2 regions of the Herbaspirillum sp. VT-16-41 genome follow, and region 2 is predicted to be linked to the other one. Evidence: riboswitches for the same ligand, from Rfam matches in the RefSeq annotation. Region 2 holds a riboswitch; the other holds the start of a gene.

Region 1 (10,533 bases), on a different contig from region 2:
ATCGGGCAGGGTGGGGCGCAAGGTCCCGGATAGTACTTCCCACTGGCATCCATCCCGGTTTTCCGGCTGACCACCCCCCGTTTCCACAGAGGAGTGCAGCCCTTGTCCGATGATTATCAGCTTCCCATTGCCCCCGGTCATCCGGGCCATCCCGGCCGTCGTCGCAGTCAGCGCCGGCACGTGCTCCAGACCCTTACGCCGTTATACGTGCTGGTACGCGCCACCGGCCTGGCCAGTGCCGACGGCCTGTGCCAGGTGATGTGCGAGCGGACCCGCAATCACGACAACGGGCCCGGCACCAATGCCATGGTGGTCTACCTTTCCCCCTTCGAGGCCTGCATCGACGCCGCCTGGCACGCCCTGGCTCCCGATCGCTACGAGGTCATGGCAGCCTCCGCCTTCAGCCCTGACGAACTGCTGATCTACCAGCCCGAACGCTTGCCCTACTGCCTGCACGTGGCCTGGGGTGCGCACGACGGCCAGCTGGTGGTGCGTCGGGATGGCGGCCTGCTGCGCCTGTCCTCGGCCCACAGCGCCGCCATCTCGCAGCTGATCGACGCCATCCACCTGCGCATCGAGTTGCCGGTGCTGGAATGCCATGAACGCCTGTGGGAGCAGGCCGGCCTGTTCGCCCATGCCGAATCCCACGCCCGCATGCTGGCCGCCAGCCACGTCGAGCGCCATCGCCAGGCGCTGCAGGCAATCCGCCGCATCCCCGGCACGGCGCGGCCGGGGGCGCCGATCAACCAGGTGGCGCTCTACGATGTGGAGTCGGCGCAATGGCATTTCGTGGCCCTGAAGTTGTTCCAGGGCATCGTCCAGGAGCGTCAACCGGGCTACTAGAAGTGACTTCCCTCCCATTCGGGCAGGCTTTCTTTGTCTTCATTCAGAATTTTCTGATATGAAAGGAAATTCACTTCTGCAACGATGGCGGCGAGTCCGGGGCTGGGTGTGCCAGTGCCGTCCCGTTGCACGATCTTGGAGCCTGTTTTTGACCCGCTGCCTTGCCACTGTCTGTTACTGGTGCGTACCGCTGCGGCGTTCCGTGCCACTGGCCTTGCTGCTGATCTGTCTGGCGGCCTGCCCGGCGGCCCAGCCCCTGCCCGGCGTCGTACTCGACACCTGCCTGGCCGTTGACCGTGCCAGCGACAGCCGGGTCACCATTGATCCCGTGGCCGGCCGGGTGCAGATGCTGGAGCAGGGCCCGTTGTCGCCCTACCGCCTCTACCTGCCCGATGGCGACAACTCCCGCTGGCGCATCGGCTATGCCAGCGGCAACCCGGGCGCCGGTGATTACCTGTTCGTCAATTCCCATCGCGGCTACATCGACCGCGCCATCGCCCTCGGCGCGGAGGCAGCGTCTACCGTGCAGCGGCCGCAGGAGGCCTCCTTCGCCCTGCTGAGCCACCTGGGCCAGCGCTACCTCTGCCTGATGGAACTGCGCGGAGAACGGGGCGGCAGGCAACTCCGTGCGGTCTTCGTGGGACGTATCCCGTTCGGCATGGGCGGCGACCTCCATCTCTACTACAAACTGGCCACCCCGCCGCCAGCCACGACCGACCCGGCCCGCTGAGCGCCGTGTTGCCCAACCGGGCCCCCGCCTTTATACTTCGCCCCTAGCATTGCTTCTGGTATCCCGCGCGCAGCCGCGCCAGGGATTCAAACGGGAAGCCGGTGCGGCCCACGCGACCACGTGCGGCCAATGCCGGCGCTGCCCCCGCAACGGTAAGCGAGGAAGGACACGCACTACGCCACTGTGCCTGAGCATGGGAAGGCGCCTGTCCGCGAAGCCTCAGACCTTGAGACTTCATCCCGCCAGCCCGGAGACCGGCCAGTAGCAAATTCTTCAATGATTCGCGGAGGGCGATCATGCGGACAGCTTCCATCATGTTTCCGAGCAGGCCCTGGCCAGCGTCGTCCGTGGACGACCGGATCGTGCATGGGTGCTTCACGTGTGGCTTTCTCCGTTCCATCCATCCAGCCAAGGAACGTGCATGTCCACCACCTCCGGTCTCAATGCCAGCAGCACCACTTCATCCTCCCACGCCGGCAGCCATGTCTGGCGCGATCGCATCGCGCCGTCGCTGCTGGCCTTTGTGCTGGGCGTGGCCCTGATCTACGGTGCCGGCTTCGCCTCCAAGGTCGAGCTGCACAATGCCGCCCACGACGGGCGCCATTCGGCCGGCTTCCCCTGCCATTGAGGAGCGTGCAATGAACTGGACCGTCTTCCGGCGCATGGCGTCGGCCGTGGTGGTGGCAGGCGCCTTGTCGGGCGTGCTGCTGTCGGGTGTGCAGCAATTCCAGGTCGAAAAGATCATCCTCCAGGCCGAGCAGTATGAAAAAGCGGCCGAAGAGGCTGCTCCGGCCGCCTCCGCCGCCCATGACCATGATCATGACGCCGCCCCGGCGCATGAGCATGCGGCCGGCACCCCGGCCCATAGTCACGGCGATGCACATGAGCACGACCCCAACGCCTGGGAGCCGGCTGACGGCGCCGAACGCACCGGCTATACCGTGCTGGCCAACGTCAGCATGGCAGTCGGCTTCGCCCTGATGCTGGTGGCCGCCTTTGCCATCAGCGGTCGCCGCGTCGGCTGGCGCAGCGGCCTGCTGTGGGGCCTGGCCGGCTATGGCGTGTTCTTTGTCGCGCCCTCGCTGGGCCTGCCGCCGGAAGTGCCGGGCACCCTGGCCGCGCCCCTCCACGCACGCCAGTTGTGGTGGGTGATGACGGCGGTCATGACCGCCGCCAGCCTGGGGCTGTTCGTGTTCGGCCGTGGCTGGTGGTGGAAGGTCCTGGCCGTACTGCTGCTGGTGGTGCCGCACCTGGTCGGCGCGCCGCAACCCGAGCTGCATGGCAGTGCCGCGCCGGAAGAGCTGGCGCAAGCCTTCATCCGCGCCACCGCCATGGCCAATGCCGTGTTCTGGCTGGCCCTGGGCGGCCTGACCGGTTTCTTCTACCGCCGGTTCGGTTGAACCGTCTGGCGTTGGCTGTCCGGCCAACGCCGATAGCGTCGCGGCGCCTCTGAAAGTGAAGCAATGAGAACTCATCACCGCCACGTGCTCATGTGCGTCGGCCCGCGCTGCACCGAGAACGGTGTCCTGGCCGAAGCCATGTTCGGCGTCCTGGGCGAGCAGATCGACGCCCGTCCCGACTTGCGCGTCAAGCGCACCCGCACCCATTGCATGGTGGCCTGCAAGGCCCAGGCGCCGGTGGTGGTGGTCTATCCCGAAGGCGTCTGGTATCGCTGTGAAGACGCCAGCGCCATCGAGCGCGTGGTGGTGGAACACCTCGAAGGCGGACGCGAAGTCAGCGACCTGGTCTTCCATCGCCTGGGCAGCGGCGACATCCATCCCGAACCGGAGCGTAGCGATGTCTGAATCAGCCACTTCAGCGACCTCAGCCGCCCGTCCGCAGATCGTCCTGCTCACCCACGCCCCGACCGACCTGGCCATGCTGGCCGCCGCCCGCAGCCAGTTGCCGGCGGACTTTCCCCCGGTGGCCGGCTACGACCTGCAAGGCCTGCATGCCGACACCGATGAACACGGGCAGCCGCGCCGCACCCTGGCCGACATGCTGCGCGAAGAGCTGTCGACGGCGCAGGTGATCGTGCTGCGCATCCTTGGCCGCCTGGGCGCCGTCAATGGCCTGCCCGAGCTGCTACGCGTGGCGCGTGCCGAGGGCCGGCAGCTGATCCTGCTGTCCGGCACCGGCGAGCCCGATGCCGAACTGGCCGCCGCCTCCACCGCGCCGGTCGATGCGCAGCAGCAGGCGCTGGCCTATTTCAACGGCGGCGGCAGCGTCAACCTGGCGCAGATGCTGCGCTGCCTGTCCGACCGCCTGCTGCTGAGCGGCTACGGCTATGCACCGGCGCAGGCACTGCCCGAACACGGTCTCTACCATCCCGACCTGGAGCAGGATGCCGGCATCGCCGACTGGCTAACCCTGCGCGCCCGCGCACCCGCTGGCAAGCCGGCCGTGGGCATCATCTTCTACCGGGCGCACTGGCTCTCGGGCAATACCGGTTTCATCGACGCACTGGTGGCCGCGCTGGAAGCACGCGGCCTGGACGTGCTGCCGGTGTTCACCTCCTCGCTGCGGGTGTCGGCCGCCAGCGGCGCCGCCTTGCCACCCGCGCTGCAATACTTCGGCGCCGGCCAGGTGGACCTGATCATCAACACCACCTCTTTTGCCATGGGCGAGATCACCGCCGGTGGCGTCACTCCGGCCGGCTGGTCGGTCTCGGTACTGGAGCAGCTGGACCTGCCGGTACTGCAAGCCATCACCAGTGGCATGACGCAAGACCAGTGGCAGCATTCCACGCGCGGCATGAACCCGCTGGACGCCGCCATGAACGTGGTGCTGCCAGAGTTCGACGGCCGCATCATCGGCGTGCCGCTATCCTTCAAGGAAGTCACCGACAATGGCGCCGTGCAATACCGGGCGCTGCCGGACCGCGTGCATCGCATCGCCGGCCTGGCGCAGCGGCTGGTGCGCCTGCGCACCACACCCAATGCGCACAAGCGCATCGCCTTCATCTTCACCAATTCCAGCAGCAAGGCCGCGCAGATCGGCAATGCCGTCGGGCTGGACGCACCGGAGTCCCTGATGGCCGTGCTGCGCGCCCTGCAGGCCGACGGCTACGCTATCGCCGACCTGCCGGCCAGCGGTACCGCGCTGATCCATGAACTGGTGGACCGCTGTTCCTACGACGACATCCTGCTCACCGAAGACCAGTTGCGCCGCGCCGCCGCCCGCATTCCCGCCGTCCGTTACGCGCAATGGTTCGCGGCCTTGCCCTCGGCCCTGCAAGCCAGGATGGAGTGCCAGTGGGGCGCCGCGCCCGGCCAGGCCTATGTGCATGAGCAGCACCTGGCCATCGCCGGCCTCGACCTGGGCCATGCCTTCGTCGCCCTGCAGCCGCCCCGTGGCTATGGCATGGACCCGGACGCCATCTACCACCAGCCCGACTTGCCGCCCACCCATCACTACTACGCCCTGTACCGCTGGCTGGACGAAGAATGGGGCGCCGACGCCATCGTCCACGTCGGCAAGCACGGCACGCTGGAATGGCTGCCCGGCAAGGGCGTGGGCCTGTCCGAGGCGTGCTTCCCCGATGCGCTGCTGGGCGACCTGCCGCTGTTCTATCCCTTCATCATCAACGACCCCGGCGAGGGTTCGCAGGCCAAGCGCCGCGTCCACGCCGTGGTGGTAGACCACCTGACGCCGCCGATGACCACCGCCGACAGCTATGGCGCCCTGGCGCAGCTGACGCAACTGGTGGACGAGTATTACCAGGTGGAAGTGCTGGACCCCGCCAAGCTGCCGCTGCTGCAGCAGCAGATCTGGGAACTGGTGCGGCAGACCAACCTGGATACCGACCTGCAGTACAAGCTGCTGCATCACGACCATGATCATGACCACGATCACGGCCATGGACATGCTCACCATCATCACCATCATGGCGATCATGCTCACCATGATCATGAGCACCACGATCACGACCACCCGCACGAAGACGGCGAACTCCCGCACGAAGACGGCGAACTCCCGCACGAAGACGGCGAACTCCCGCACGCCCTGACCGAACTGGACGGCGCCGGCGTGGCGCACCTGATCGAAGACCTGGACGGTTACCTCTGCGAACTGGGCGCGGCCCAGATCCGCGACGGCCTGCACATCCTCGGCCGCATGCCCGATCAGGCACAGATGCCCGACATGCTGGTGGCCCTGGTGCGCCTGCCCAATCAGGACCTGCCGGGTCTGCAGGAAGAGGTGGCACGGTTGTTCGGCCTGTCGCTGGACATGCTGCTGGAACACAAGGGCCGTCGCCTCAACATCGACGACGCCCTGGCCCGTTGCGCCGGTCGCGCCATCGTCACCCGCGCCGATGCGCTGGAAGCCATCGACGCCCTGTGCCTTTCGCTGATGCAGGCCCTGCAGCAGCAGAACTTCACTGTGCAGTCCATCGACAGCGTACTCAAGACCGTTTTCGCGGCGCTGGAGCAGGCCAGCCCCGAGCAGCGACCGCGCCTGCAACCCGCCCTGGGCAAGAGCGCCGGCAGCGTGCTGGGTGGCATGCGCGCGCTGGCCCACCCATCGGCTGCGCCGGTGAAGCGGACCACGCCCCCGGCCGCGCACACGACGCTGGACCAGGCCAGCGGGCTGCGCCGTGTGCTGGCCTTCGCCTGCGAACAGCTGGTGCCGCGCCTGCACCAGACCAGCGAAGAAATCGGCAACCTGCTCTGCGGCCTGCGTGGCGGCTACATCCCGGCCGGCCCCAGCGGTTCGCCCACGCGCGGCATGGCGCACATCCTGCCCACCGGCCGCAATTTCTATTCGGTCGATCCGCGCAGCGTGCCCTCGCAATCGGCCTGGCGCGTGGGTCAGCAACTGGCGCGTGAAGTGCTGGCGCGCCACCACCGCGAAAGCGGCGATTACCCCGAGAGCGTGGCCATCAGCATCTGGGGCACCAGCGCCATGCGCACCCACGGCGACGACGTCGCCCAGATTCTGTCGCTGATGGGCGCACGCCCGCTCTGGCGCGCCGGCAACCGGCAAGTGGCCGGGGTCGAACTGGTGCCACTGGAAGAATTGCAGCGCCCGCGCATCGACGTCACCACCCGTATCAGCGGCTTCTTCCGCGATGCCTTCCCGCAGTTGATCGAACTCATCGACGACGCCGTGCAACTGGCCATCGCCGCCGACGAGCCGGAGCACATGAACTTCGTGCGCAAGCACTACCTGCGCGACCTGCAGCAGGGCCTGCAAACCGGGCTGGGCCAGGCCGAGGCCGCCACCCAGGCGGCCTACCGTGTCTTCGGCGCCAAGCCCGGCAGCTACGGTGCCGGCATCCTGCCCCTGATCCAGGAAAAGAACTGGCAGGACCAAGCCGATTTCGCCGAGGCCTACATCAACTGGGGCGGCTTTGCCTATGGCCGCAAGGTGCAGGGCGCCGACCAGCGCCAGGCCTTCCGCCAGCGCCTGGCCGGGGTGCAGGTGGCCCTGCATAACCAGGACAATCGCGAGCACGACATCTTCGACAGCGATGACTACCTGCAGTACCACGGCGGCATGATCGCCACCATCCGCGCCCTGTCGGGCCAACAGCCGCGCCATTACTTCGGCGACAGCCATGACCCGCAACGCGCCGCCGTGCGCGACCTGAAGGAAGAAACCCTGCGCGTCTTCCGCGCCCGGGTGGTCAATCCCAAGTGGCTGGCCAGCATCCGTCGCCATGGCTACAAGGGCGGCCTGGAACTGACAGCCACCGTCGATTACCTGTTCGGCTACGACGCCACCGCCCAGGTGCTGGACGACTGGATGTACCAACAACTGGCCGAGACCTATGGCTTCGACCCGGCCATGCGTGAATTCCTGGAACAGGCCAACCCCTGGGCCCAGAACGCCATTGCCGAGCGCCTGCTGGAAGCCGCCAGTCGCGGCATGTGGCAAGAGCCCGATGCACAGACACTGGAGCGACTGCGCGCCCTCTACCTGCACAGCGAAACCCTGCTCGAAGCCCGTGGCGAAACCGTGCGTGGCAGTGAACACACCAAGGACATGCAATGAGCGCGGCCCACCCCCATCACCATCCTGGCTATCCCTTTTCCGCCATCGTCGGCCAGCCCCTGCTGAAAGAAGCACTGCTGCTGTGCGCCGTCGATCCTGGCATCGGCGGCGTACTGGTACGCGGCGACAAGGGAACCGCCAAGAGCACCGCCGCACGCGGCCTGACCCAGGTGCTGCCGGCCATCCTGCGCAACCCCGGTTGCGCCTTCAACTGCGCGCCCGGCCAGCCCGCTGCGGCCTGTGCGGTCTGCAGCGCGCAGGAGCCACCCACCGCCACGCTGGCCGAGGTCCCCTTCGTCACCTTGCCGCTGGGCGCCACCGAAGACCGCGTGCTGGGCTCGCTGGATCTGCAGCTAGCCCTGCAGGGCGGCCAGCGCGCCTTCCAGCCGGGGCTGCTGGCGGCGGCCCATCGCGGCATCCTCTACATCGATGAAGTCAACCTGCTGGCTGATCACCTGGTCGATGTCCTGCTGGACGTGGCCGCCATGGGCGTCAACGCGGTACAGAGAGAAGGGCTGTCGGTCAGCCATCCGGCCCGCTTCACCCTGATCGGCACCATGAACCTGGAAGAGGGCGACCTGCGCCCGCAACTTCTGGACCGCTTCGGCCTGATGGTGGAAGTGACGGCGCCCACCGACAAGTCAGTACGCGCCGAAGTGGTGCGCCGACGCATCGCCTACGAAGCCGACCCGCAGGCCTTCACCAGCCAGTGGCAGGCCCAGCAGGATGCCCTGCGCGCCCAGGTGGCCCAGGCCCAGCGCCTGCTGCCCGGCGTGGCGCTGGACGACGCCATGCTGGAACTGATCAGCCATCTCTGCTGCGAGTTCGAGGTGGCCAGCCTGCGTGCCGACATCGTCATGCACAAGACCGCCCGCGCCATCGCCGCCTTGCAGGCCCGCGCGCGCGTAACCCCCGACGACGTACGCGCCGCCGCGCTCCTGGTGTTGCCACACCGCCGTCGCCGCAAGCCTTTCGAACAGAGCGGCATGGACCAGGACAAGCTCGACGATCTGGTCGATCAGGCGCGACAGGCGCAGGGGGAAAGCCAGGGGCAGGGCAGCGCAGGCGCACCACCCGATACCGCCCCGGATGAACAGGAAGGGCAAGAACCGCAGGATCAAAAGGAGCAGCAAGAGCGGCAAGAGCAGCAAGAACAACAGAATGGAGAAGGCGAGAGTGCCCAGCAGACCTTCGCCACCGGCGCCGCCGGTCCGGCCCGCAAGATCAGCGTGGTCACGCCCACCACGAGCTTTCCGGCCTCCACGGCCAGTGGCCGCCGCAGCGCGGTGGCCGACGCCAGCCGGGGCAGCGCCCTGCGCGCCGTGCCGGACGCCAATCCGGACCGCCTGGCCGTCGGTGCTACACTGCGCAGCGCCGCCGTGCGGGGCGCCCTGGCGGGCGAGGGCGGCGAGCGCCTGCAGGTCACCCGCGAAGACCTGCATCGCCAGGTGCGCAGCGGCCGTGGCGCCAACCTGATCGTCTTCGTGGTCGATGCCTCCGGCTCCATGGCCGCGCAGCGGCGCATGGAAGCGGTCAAGGGTGCCGTGCTGGCACTGCTGACGGACGCCTACCAGCGTCGCGACCAACTGGCCGTGATCGGTTTTCGTGGTGAACAGGCGCAACTGCTGCTGGCGCCGACCCGCAGTGCCGACCTGGCCGAGCAGGGCCTGCGCGAACTGCCCACCGGTGGACGCACGCCACTGCCGCACGCGCTGCAACTGGCGGCGCAACTGCTGCAGCAGACCAGCCAGGCCAGCGATGAGCTGCCGCCGCTGCTGGTGATCCTGTCCGACGGCAAGGCGAATGTGAGCCTGCCCGGCAGCCAGGGCGACGCTTGGACGCAGACCCTGGAAGCGGCCGCCAACCTGGCCGCGCAAGCCATACCGGCGCTGGTGCTCGATACCGAATCGGGCTACCTGCGCCTGGGCCGTGCGGCCCAACTGGCCGAGGCGCTGGGTGCGCCCTGCCTGACCCTGGAACAATTGACCGGCGACGCCCTGGCGTTGACCGTGCGCGCCCAACTGGGCAAGCGCTGAAAGGAAAGAACATGATCATCTGTATCGGCGCCGGCCCCGGCGACCACTCCTATCTCACCCTGCGCGGCGCCGAACTGATCCGCAACGCCGACGTGGTGGCCGGCTTCAACGCCGTGGTGGACGTAGTCAAGGAACTGATCCCCGCCAGCGCCCAGGTGGTGCTCATGGGCTACCGCGACCAGGTCGCCAAGCTCGACGAAGTGGCGGCCCTGCACCACGCCGGCAAGCGCTGCGTGGTGGTCTTCATGGGCGACATCCACTTCAGCGGCTTCCAGTACCTGGAACGCGTGGAACGTGCCTGCGGCCACCGGGTGGAAACCCTGCCCGGCATTTCCTCGGCCCAGATCCTGGCCTCCCGCGCCCGCGTCTGCTTTGACGAGACCACCTTCATCACCTTCCACCGCCGTGGCGACCTGGAACCCTTCAAGCGCCATCTGGTGCATGTCCTCAATGACGGTCGCAATGCCATCGTCATCCCTTGCCCCTGGGATGCGGCGCGTTCCTTCATGCCGCGCCACATTGCCAGCTATCTCCTGCAGCAGGGCGTCAGTCCCGATCACCCCACCGAGGTCTGGGAAAACCTGACCCGGGGCGACGCCGAATGGCACGGCAAGCTGGCCGATTGCGCCGATGTCGAATTCAGCGACATGAGCATCATGCTCATCCGCACCCTCGCCCCCATGGCCAGCCAGATCGAACCGCCGCCGGCAGCTGCGGTGGCAGGAGCAGCGGCAGGAGGAGCGGCAGGAGGAGCGGCATGAAGGAGCTCACCCCGCAGCGGACCAGGTCGGCGGTCGTCATCGCCGGCCACGGCAGCCGCGATCCCGATTCCCTGCGCGAATTCGAGGCGCTGGTGGAACTGGTGCGCCAGCGCGCCCAGGGGCGCATCGTGCGTCACGGCTACCTGGAATTCGCCGCCCCCACGAT
Region 2 (10,533 bases):
TTCCACCGAACGCACCACCAGGCGCTCCCCCAGTTCAGCAGCACGGCGGTCACGGAACTCGATGACCTCCGGGAAGTTATGGCCGGTGTCGATGTGGACCAGCGGAAACGGGAACTTGCCCGGGCGGAAGGCCTTCTCGGCGATGCGCAGCAGCACCACCGAGTCCTTGCCGCCCGAGAACAGCAGCGCCGGGTTGCTGCACTCGGCCGCGACCTCGCGCATGATGTGGATGGCTTCCGATTCCAGCCAGTCGAGGTGACGGTTGCTGGCGTTGTCCAAAAAGAGTTTGTCTACCGCAGTGTTCATGCCGGGCCTTCCGATGCTTTGCTTGTTGTGGCTTTGATTGTTTCTGTTTGTGGCTCTGCTTGAATTCTGGTTCAGCCCGCCGCGTGCGCCTTGATACGCACCAGCTTGCCATCGACCACGTGCAGGCCGCATTCCTTGGAGTCCGGGTTCTCCCACCACCAGCGGCCGGCGCGGATATCCTCGCCCGGCTGGATGGCGCGGGTACAGGGCTCGCAGCCGATGGACGGGTAACCCTGGTCGTGCAGCGGGTTGTAGGGCACGTCGTTGGCGCGGATGTAGTCCCAGACGTCCTGTTCCGACCAGTCCGCCAGGGGATTGAATTTCTCCATGCCGTGGGCGTCATCGCGTTCCTGCACGTGCAGTTCGGCACGCGTGACCGACTGTGCACGACGCTGGCCGGTCACCCAGGAGGCCTTGCCGGTGAGGGCGCGGGTCAGCGGCTCCATCTTGCGGATGTGGCAGCATTCCTTGCGCAGTTCCACGCTGTCGTAGAAGGCATTGGCGCCGTTCTTCTGCACATAGGCGTCGACCGCCTCGGGCTGAGGACGGTAGGGTGCGACCTGGTAATCGTAGGTCTCGCGGATGCGGTCCAGCATGCCCACGGTTTCCTTGTGCAGGCGGCCGGTTTCCAGGGTGAAGATGCTGATCTTGTCCTGCAGCTTGCCGCGCAGGATCAGGTCGGTCAGCACCATGTCTTCGGCCGCCAGGCTGGAGGCCAGCGCCGCCGGGGCGTATTCGGCGGCGATGCGTTCCAGCGTGGCCTGGGTCTTGGCGATCAGTTCTTGCAAGGCTTGGTTCGTCATCTTTGCTCTTCCTTCCACCGTTCGGACTGAGTAGGCCCTGCAAGGGCCGTATCGAAGGCGCTGTGTCGGTGCGTCACTTCGACAGGTTTCGATACGCGACTGCGCCGCTACTCGGCCCGAACGGGGAGAGATGGTTCCGGCTTGGTTCAATCCGCCGTTTGCACCGCTTCGCGCTTGACGCGGCGGAACAGCGGATTCTTCTCGTCCCAGGAGGTCTGGTACTTCTCGGAGAAGTCGGTCAGGCCCTTGACGGCGTCATGGATATTCTTGTCGGCGCGCACGGCAAAGGCATCGAAGCCCACGCGCTGCATGTAGAACAGCTGGTCGCGCAGCACGTCGCCGATGGCGCGCAGCTCGCCGGTGTAGCTCAGGCGGGCGCGCAGGTTGTAGGCGATGGAATAGCCACGGCCGTCAGCAAACTTGGGGAAGTCCACGGCGACCACCCGGAAATTCTCCAGCTGGCCCTTCAGCTCTTCGGCACGCTCGTCGCTGGCCAGCCAGACGCCGATCTCGGGGCGCGACTTGAGTGCCTCGCCCTGTGCCTGCCAGACCTTCAGCGGCACGATCACGCGGCCTTCGGGGATGGTCACGCTCTCTGCGCTCTCGCCTTCAGCCAGGCGCAGCACGCTCCAGTCGTCACTGACGACGGTCTTGTTCTTGATGATTTCAGGCATTGGCGTCTTCTCCTGCGACATATTCGGCCGAACGGATCGGCGTTGCGTATACGAATTCCTTGAACGGGGTCACACCGATGCGGCGCACCGTATCGATGAAGCGTTCTTCCTCATTGCGCTGCTGCACGTAGACCTGCAGCAGGCGGTCGATCACGGTGGGCATCTGGGTGGCGGAGAACGAGGGGCCGATGATCTTGCCGATCGAGGACTCGTTGCCCTGGGCACCGCCCAGCGAGACCTGGTACCACTCGGAACCGTCCTTGTCCACGCCCAGGATGCCGATGTTGCCCACGTGGTGGTGACCGCAGGCGTTGATGCAGCCGGAGATGTTGAGTTCGATGTCGCCGATGTCATGCTGGAAATCGATGTTCTCGAACTTCTCGGCGATGGCCTGGGCGATCGGGATCGACTTGGCATTGGCCAGCGAGCAGAAATCGCCACCGGGGCAGCAGATGATGTCGGTCAACAGGCCGATGTTGGGCGTGGCCAGGCCGTGCGACTTGGCGGCTTTCCACAGCGCGTACAGTTCGGACTGCTTGACGTCGGCCAGCACCAGGTTCTGTTCGTGGGTCACGCGCAGTTCGCCGAAGCTGTACTGGTCGGCCAGGTCGGCGGCGAAGTTCATCTGGTCAGCCGTGATGTCGCCCGGGGGTACGCCCGGCTTCTTCAGCGACAGCAGCACGGCGGCATAACCGGGCTTCTTGTGCGCCTTGACGTTGCGCTTGATCCAGTTGGCAAAGCCACGGTCTTCTGCCTTCAGACGTTCATATTCCGCGTCCACGGCAGGAAGGTTTTCGTAGGCCGGGTCGGTGAAGAACTTGGCCACGCGCTGCAGTTCTTCCTCGGTCAGGGTGGAGGGGCCGTCCTTGATGTCGGCCCATTCGGCCTCGACCTGGCGCGCAAATTCCTCGGGGCCGATGGCCTTGACCAGGATCTTGATGCGGGCCTTGTACATGTTGTCGCGGCGGCCATGCTGGTTGTAGACGCGCAGGATGGCTTCCAGGTAGGACATGGCGTGCTTCCAGGGCAGGAAGTCGCGGATGACGCTGCCCAGGATGGGGGTGCGGCCCATGCCGCCGCCGACCAGCACGCGGAAGCCCACTTCGCCGGCCTCGTTCCTGAGCACGTGCAGGCCGATGTCGTGCACGGCGGTGGCGGCACGGTCTTCGGCCGCGCCGCTGATGGCGATCTTGAACTTGCGCGGCAGGTAGGCGAACTCGGGGTGGAAGGTGCTCCACTCGCGGATCAGTTCGGCATACGGGCGCGGGTCCACGATCTCGTCGGCGGCCACGCCGGCCAGCTCGTCCGAGGTGGTGTTGCGGATGCAGTTGCCGGAGGTCTGGATGGCATGCATTTCCACGCTGGCCAGCTGCTCCAGGATTTCCGGGGATTCTTCCAGCTTGATCCAGTTGAACTGGATGTTCTGGCGGGTAGTGAAGTGGCCATAGCCGCGGTCGTACTTGACGGCGATCTCGGCGAACTTGCGCAGTTGGTTGGAAGCCAGCATGCCGTAGGGGATGGCGATGCGCAGCATGTAGGCATGGCGTTGCAGGTACAGGCCATTTTGCAGGCGCAGGATGCGGAATTCGTCTTCGGCCAGCTCATCCGACAGGCGCCGACGCACCTGGTCCCGGTATTGTGCGACTCGCTCTTTGACGATCAGGTGATCGTATTGGTCATAGCGGTACATCTTGTTTTCCCTGTTAACGTCTTGATGGGCGACCCGTGAAGCAAGGTGCGCCCGATTGAAAATCAGCCTACCAAATCAGCTTGACTGCAACGCTCGTCAGCGTAATGGCCAGCAGGCCACGCAAGAATTTCTCCGGCACCGCCCGCGCCGCGAGCGAACCGATGGTGATGCCCGGTACCGACCCCAGCAGCAGGGTGGCCAGCAATTCCCAGTTGATCGACCCCAGCCACCAGTGACCCAGTGCGGCAATGGCGGTCAGCGGGACGGCATAGGCAATGTCGGTGCCGGCGATCTCGGCCGGCGTCAGGCGAGGATACAGCAAGACCAGCAAGGTCGCGCCCACCGCACCGGCGCCGATGGAGGAGATGGTCACCAGCGTGCCCAGCAGGACGCCGGCGGCAATGGTGGCGTTGGACAGGGTAGCGCCTTGCAGCTGGCGTTGCGGGTTGGCATTGAGCCAGGCCTGCATGCGCGAACGGAACAGCAGCGCGATCACGGTCAGGAACACCGAGATGGCGATCGAATAACGGATGGTCAGGGCGATGCCCTCGCTGACGGCGCCGAAATGCTTCAGCAGCAGCGTAGTCACCAGCGCAGCGGGCAGGGCGCCATAGGAGAGGCGACGTACTACGTCCCAGCGCACTGTCCCCTTGAAACGGTGGGCCAGGGTGCCGGCGGTCTTGGTGGCCGAGGCAAAGGCCAGGTCGGTACCGACCGCCACGGAAGGGTGGATGCCGAACAGCAAGGTCAGCAGGGGCGTCATGAGCGAGCCGCCGCCGACCCCGGTCAGGCCGACCAGCAGTCCTACGGCAAATCCGCTTACTACATAAGAAACAGTCATAACACCTCGCCCATTAGTCTGCGAATCGTAATAAACTTATGTTTCAAACCAAACTACATAGTATTTATTTGCTTATATACGCCTTTGGCATATGGAAATGCGGCAAATGAGGCAGGCGGACGTCGCAAATACAAACGCAAACGCACATGCGGACGCCGCGCAAGGTAGAAGCGAAGGAATTTCCACATGAATCTTCATCAGTTCCGTTTCGTACGTGAAGCGGTAAGGCAGAACTTCAACCTCACCGAGGCCGCCAAGGCGCTCTACACCTCGCAGCCGGGCGTCTCCAAGGCCATCATCGAGCTGGAAGAAGAGTTGGGTGTGGATATCTTCACCCGCCACGGCAAGCGCATCCGTGGCCTGACCGAGCCGGGCCGGGCAGTGCTGCGCTCGGTGGAGCTGATCATGCAGGAGGTGGATGGCCTGAAACGCATCGGCAAGGAGTTCGCCGCGCATGACAGCGGCAGCTTTACCATCGCCACCACCCATACCCAGGCGCGTTATGCCTTGCCCAAGGTGGTGCAGGCCTTCACCCAGAAGTATCCGAAAGTGCATCTTTCATTGCTGCAGGGCAATCCCAAGCAGATCACCGAGATGGTCCGCAACGACCAGGCCGACATCGCCATCGCCACCGAAGCCCTGGCCTCCGGCGAGGGTCTGGTGTCACTGCCCTGCTATCAATGGGAGCACGTGGTGGTGGTGCCACCGGAGCACCCGCTGCTGCAGTCCAGGAGCCTGACGCTGGAAGAGATCGCGGGCAATCCGCTGATCACCTATGACTCGGCCTTCAGTGGCCGCAGCAAGATCGATCACGCCTTCTCGCTGCGCCAGTTGAAGCCCGACGTGGTGCTGGAAGCCATCGATGCCGACGTCATCAAGACCTATGTGGAACTGGGCATGGGCGTGGGCATCATCGCCGGCATCGCCTTCGATGCCGAGCGCGACCGTGGCCTGCGGGCGATTCCTGCGGGCCACCTGTTCGGTACCAATGTCTCGCGCGTGGCCTTGAAGCAGGGTGCCTACCTGCGCGGCTATGTCTATACCTTCATCGAATTGCTGGCACCGACCCTGAACCGCAAGCTGATCGCCCAGGTGATGGAGGGAGAGAAGGACATGTACGAGCTCTGAGCCCGCCAAGGGGGTGATGACAAGACAAAACGGCCGGATCGATGACGATCCGGCCGTTTTGCCTTGTCCGTACTGCAGTGCGGCTTATGCCACGGCAGTGCGTTCCATGTCGCGGCAGCCGTCCAGCAGGAAGGACAGGCCCACCACCAGCACCAGTTCGCCCTCGGCCGAGCGGGCCGTACCGGTGATGCCGGCAGTGTGGATCGCGGTCAGCGGCTTGATCACCAGGTCGGCCGTGCCTTCCACCGATTCCACCCCCAGGATGTAGGGATGCGGTACCGCCATGACGATGCCCACGCGCTCATTGCCCGGCTCGTAGCCCAGGACACCGGCCAGCGAATTGACCGGCAGCGGACGACCCTGGTCGCGCAGCACCGGGGCACCGCCGACCTCGTCGAAGGTCTCCGGCAGTTCCACCACGCGTTCGACCACCGCCATCGGCAGGGCCAGCGGGGCGCCGGCGCAGCGCACCAGCATGGTCGGGATGATCGACAGTTCGATCGGCAGGCGGATCGAGAACTTGGTGCCCTTGCCGATGGTGGAGTCGATGCGGATGGTGCCGCGATGCTTTTCCACGGCGGTCTTGACCACGTCCATGCCCACGCCGCGTCCGGAGACGCTGGAGGCCACTTCCTTGGTCGAGAAACCGGGCAGGAACACCAGTTGCAGCGCCTCGTCCGAGGTCAGCGCCTGGTGTTCGGTGATCAGGCCCTTGGCCAGCGCCTTGTTGCGCAGCATGTCCGGGTCCATGCCCTTGCCGTCGTCGAACACTTCGATCATGACGCTGCTGCCGGCCTGCCAGGCGTGCAGCGAGATGGTCGCCTTGTTGGACTTGCCGGCGGCGGCGCGGTCCACTTCGATGCCGTGGTCCAGCGAGTTGCGCAGCATGTGCACCAGCGGGTCGTAGAGGCTGTCCACCACCACGCGGTCGACTTCGGTATCGGCACCAGTGATGACCAGGTCCACGTCCTTGCCCAGGTCCTTGGCCAGTTCGCGCACCAGTCGCGGGAATTTCTGGAACAGTCGGCCCACCGGCTGCATGCGGGTGGACAGGGTGGCACGTTGCAGTTCGCTGGAATAACGCGAGGCGCGGCCCAGGGTTTCGGCCAGGGTCGACATCAGCGCGGCAGCCGTGCCTTCGAACTTGAACTGTTGCAGCTTTTCCAGCAGCACGGCGGCCTGGTTGGCGGCCTGCACCGATTCGCCGGCCACTTCCAGCAGGGCGTCGAGCTTGCCGGCATCGATACGGATGCTTTCTTCCTTGGCACTGCCGCCCGTGTCACTGGCGCGACGGTTGTGCTGGGCGGGTGCTGCGGCCTTCGGTTCGCCATCGGCAGCCGGGGCGGCGGCCGGAGCAGCCGCTGCTGCGGCGGCCACAGGGGCTGCTGCCGGCGCGGCGTCGGTCGCAGCCTCAGCCGCAGGTGCGGCCACTGCGGCGCCTGGCACCAGGGCCTGGTACAGCGCGGGCCAGTCCAGTTCGCCATTCTTCATCACGCTGGCGCTGCCATCGACGCTGGCCGCCGGGGCGCTGGCGGCGGCCGCAGCCACCGGCGCGACCGCGGCCGCAACCGGTGCCGCAGCAGCAGGGGCGGCGGCCGGGGCCGCATCGCTCTTGCCTTCGATGGCCTGGGTCAGGATGTCCTTCAGTTCGGCCGGCATCGAAGCCAGGCTGTCGGGCGCGGCGCCATTGGACAGTTCGTTCAACTGGTCGGCCACGAAGCCGCTGGCCTGCAGCGCCGCTTCGATCGCCAGCGGCGTCACCGGCGCCTTGCCGGTACGCAGGGCGTCGAACAGGTTTTCGGTCAGGTGGCAGGCCGACACCATGGCCGGCAGGTTCACGAACCCGGCGCCGCCCTTGATGGTGTGGAAGGCGCGGAAGACCGCATTGAGGATTTCAAGGTCATCAGGATGTCGTTCGAGCGTCAGCAGATGCTCTTCCACGTTGGTCGCCAACTCCAACGCTTCAACGACAAAATCCTTGAGCATTTCGTCATCCATTAGAACCCCAGGCTGTCGAGTAAGTCGTCCACATCGGTCTGGCCCATGGCGGTACCCGGCGAGGCGGGGCCGTTCATCAGGGTAACCGGCTTTTCTGCCTCGATCTGGGCGCGCACTTCAGCCGGCGCATTGTCGCGCAGCAATTGCGCCAGTTCGCGTTCGGCGGTGGTGGTGATGCCCACGATCTTCTTGATCAGCTGGCCGGTGATGTCCTGGAAGTCCTGGGCCATCATGATTTCCAGCATGCGGGCCTTTTCCGCTTCGGTCGATTCGATCACCGAGGTCGAGAACTTCTGCGAGTCGCCCGCCAGTTTCTTGAATTCTTCGATGTTCAGCTGACCGGCATAGAGCTTGGCCCAGCGTTCGTTGATGTCCTTGGCCTGCTCCTGCAGGCGGTCCTGCGCGGGCATGCCGGAGTCCAGCGCATTGAGCACCTTGTTGGCGGCCTGCTCGGTCAGGGTGGCGATGTGTTCCAGGCGGTTCTGGGCGTCGCCGATCTGCTCGGCCACATCGGTCAGGGAGCGGTCGTAGCCCAGTTCGCGCATCGAATCATGCAGCAGACGGACGATGCCACCCAGGCGTTCATACATGGGCTTGTCGCTCTGATCTTCCTGCGCCTGCTGGGCATCGTCGCCCGCACCGGCTGCCCCACCAGCGGCACCGGCAGCCGCGCCAGCCTCGCCGGCGGTCATGCCCGGTAAGGTCTGCGAGGAAATTTCGTCAAACAATGCTTCCAGATCAACGTCGTCGCTCATGATTACTGATTCTCCCAACAAATGTGGTGCGCTCGGCGGCGCACTGCTATGCAAAGTTGCCCGTAGGCGGATCAAATGCGTCGTTCCGGGAGGCACAGCAACCGTCCCATCCGGGATATCCAATAGATATCGGCAGGCAAGGGCGGAGTCTGAAGGCTCGCAGACCACGACAACGATTCAGGGATGACAGGTGAGGCCAGCGGACCAGACGGTCAGCGGGTCGACGATGCCATGGCGCCGAGTATAGGGCCGGGTACAGCCATCTCATCGGCCAAACAGCGAGTGAAATCCCCCCATTTGTTTCGTTTTTTCGCCCCTTGTGGCAAGCCGGCTCGGGGCGTCTCTCCGAAATAAATTCGTAAAAAATCGAATTTTTTCGATATAAGTTCGAATTCTATCTGGCTTTTTCTTTAAAGCAATACGCATGCCGGGCTTGTGCTGATTTACATCAGGATGGCCTGTGGTCTTAAATTTGGCCGATTTTTGCCTTGTATTTGGCAGGCGCCGGCCTGTAGCGACTTGTGATGCCCGCCTGGCACGCCTACAATGGCGCCGTTTTGGTGCCCGCCGGCGCGTTCTTGCCGGCAGTTAAACGGGAAACACGCACCAGTTCGGTTCGCGGCACGCGGGCGGGGCTGGTCAAGGTGTGCTGCCCCCGCAACGGTAACCAGGCGCCGGCGATACAGTGACACCATGACGAGACGTCACGTGTTGCCGGCAACACCATCCCCCATGCCACTGTGCAGGTTCCGTGTCCGGTTCAATCGGCCAGCGCTGGCCGGCTGACGTACACGGCGCTGCATGGGAAGGCCGATGGTCATGCCTGCAGCCCGGAGACCGGCCAGAACGGGAGGAAACTGCGCGTGGCGATGCCGGTGCGGCTTCCGTTGATTCCGGCCCGCGGGGAAGCAGGCCGGACCACTTCACCGAGTCTTTTCCATGCATAACGTCAATTCCCCGGCCAGCCACGGCGGCCAGCGTCCCCTTTTTGCCCTCAGCCTGGGCAGCACCCTGATCCTGTCGGCCCTGGCGCAGGCATCCCTGGCCGCGACCGGCACCCCGGCTATCGAGCCGGCGGCGGCACTCGCGCCGGTGGTGGTGTCGGCCTCACGTTTTCCCAATGACCCGACCTTCCCGCCGGTGGCGGCCACCGTCATCACTGCCGAGCAGATCCGCGAAGCCGGCATCGACAATGCCAATGAAGCCATCCGCAAGCTGGGTGGGGTGTATGGCCGCCAGAGCCTGGCCGGGCCCAAGGACTTCCCGCTGGACCTGCGCGGCTTCGGCACCAATGGCGACCAGAACATGGTGGTGCTGCTGGACGGCGTGCGCATTTCCGAAAACGAACTGAGCACACCGCTGCTGTCCTCCATCCCCATCGAGAACATCGAACGCATCGAGATCGTGCGTGGCGGCAGCAGCGTGCTGTACGGCAGCGGCGCCACCGGCGGCACCATCCAGATCATCACGCGCCGACCGCAGGCCAACAGCGGCCACGGCACTGTGGTGGGCGAGGTCGGCAGCCAGGGGCTGCGCGGCGGGCGGGCACTGGTCTCGCGCGGCTGGGACAACTTTTCCATCGACGCCAGCTATGCCAAGTCGCGCAGCGACAACTGGCGCGACAACGCCCAGTCCAGCCAGGAAAACCTCAGCTCCACCGTGCAGTGGTTCGCCAGCGACTGGCGCTTCGGCCTGCGTGCCACCCTGTCGCGTGCCGATTACGGCCTGCCCGGCAGCCTGACCCAGGCACAGTACGAGGCCAATGCCCGCCAGACCAGCAAGCCGCTGGACCGCGGCTCCTACGACAACGACAGTGTGACGGCCTTCCTGGAACGCCGTTTCGGCGCCTTCGATGTCGCCGCCGAGCTGGCCCACCGCGAAAAGATCTCCCGCTCCAGCTATGTCAGCAGCGGGTCAACTACCCAGGTCAATATCCGCGGCACGCAATTCTCGCCGCGCCTGCGTCATGTGATCGATCAGGGGGCGTGGAAGAACGAAGCCATCGCCGGCATCGACCTGGCCGAATGGACGGCCTATAACAACGCCAGCTACGGCAACAGCGATGCCGCCCAGCGCTCCAAGGCACTCTACCTGCGCGACGAAATCGAATTCGCCCGCAACGCCCGCCTGGCCGCAGGTGTAAGGCGCGAAGTGTTCAACCAGCAGAGCGATTCCGGCCTGTACGACCGCAACAGCGCCGTCAATGCCTGGGACCTGCAGGCTAGCTATGCGCCGCTGCCACTGCTGCGCGCCTTTGCCAAGACCGGCCAGAGCTATCGCCTGGCCACGCCGGACGAAAACGGCTACACCGCGCTGCCCACCGGTGCCGTGCTCAAGC

The links. A riboswitch is a leader RNA that binds a small molecule or an ion and turns the genes downstream of it on or off. The one in region 2 is predicted to bind cobalamin.
Region 1: linked by a shared signal. The riboswitch ahead of BTM36_RS14315 (CbtB domain-containing protein) and the one ahead of BTM36_RS23400 (TonB-dependent receptor) in region 2 are both predicted to bind cobalamin.

What each region holds. Positions count from the first base shown of each region.
Region 1 is NZ_MUXB01000108.1:127,159-137,691, forward strand. Features, by position in the region: gene BTM36_RS14305 (hypothetical protein) at 103-843, shown strand; gene BTM36_RS14310 (hypothetical protein) at 992-1,573, shown strand; cobalamin riboswitch at 1,613-1,851, shown strand; gene BTM36_RS14315 (CbtB domain-containing protein) at 1,995-2,201, shown strand; gene BTM36_RS14320 (CbtA family protein) at 2,212-2,973, shown strand; gene BTM36_RS14325 (ferredoxin) at 3,037-3,378, shown strand; gene BTM36_RS14330 (cobaltochelatase subunit CobN) at 3,371-7,570, shown strand; gene BTM36_RS14335 (putative cobaltochelatase) at 7,567-9,606, shown strand; gene BTM36_RS14340 (cobalt-precorrin-7 (C(5))-methyltransferase) at 9,552-10,367, shown strand; gene BTM36_RS14345 (precorrin-8X methylmutase) at 10,364-10,533, shown strand, end outside.
Region 2 is NZ_MUXB01000144.1:17,749-28,281, forward strand. Features, by position in the region: gene cysD (sulfate adenylyltransferase subunit CysD) at 1-306, opposite strand, end outside; gene BTM36_RS23365 (phosphoadenylyl-sulfate reductase) at 378-1,109, opposite strand; gene BTM36_RS23370 (DUF934 domain-containing protein) at 1,256-1,783, opposite strand; gene BTM36_RS23375 (nitrite/sulfite reductase) at 1,776-3,473, opposite strand; gene BTM36_RS23380 (sulfite exporter TauE/SafE family protein) at 3,541-4,314, opposite strand; gene BTM36_RS23385 (CysB family HTH-type transcriptional regulator) at 4,501-5,442, shown strand; gene BTM36_RS23390 (chemotaxis protein CheA) at 5,527-7,440, opposite strand; gene BTM36_RS23395 (protein phosphatase CheZ) at 7,440-8,195, opposite strand; cobalamin riboswitch at 8,737-9,056, shown strand; gene BTM36_RS23400 (TonB-dependent receptor) at 9,135-10,533, shown strand, end outside.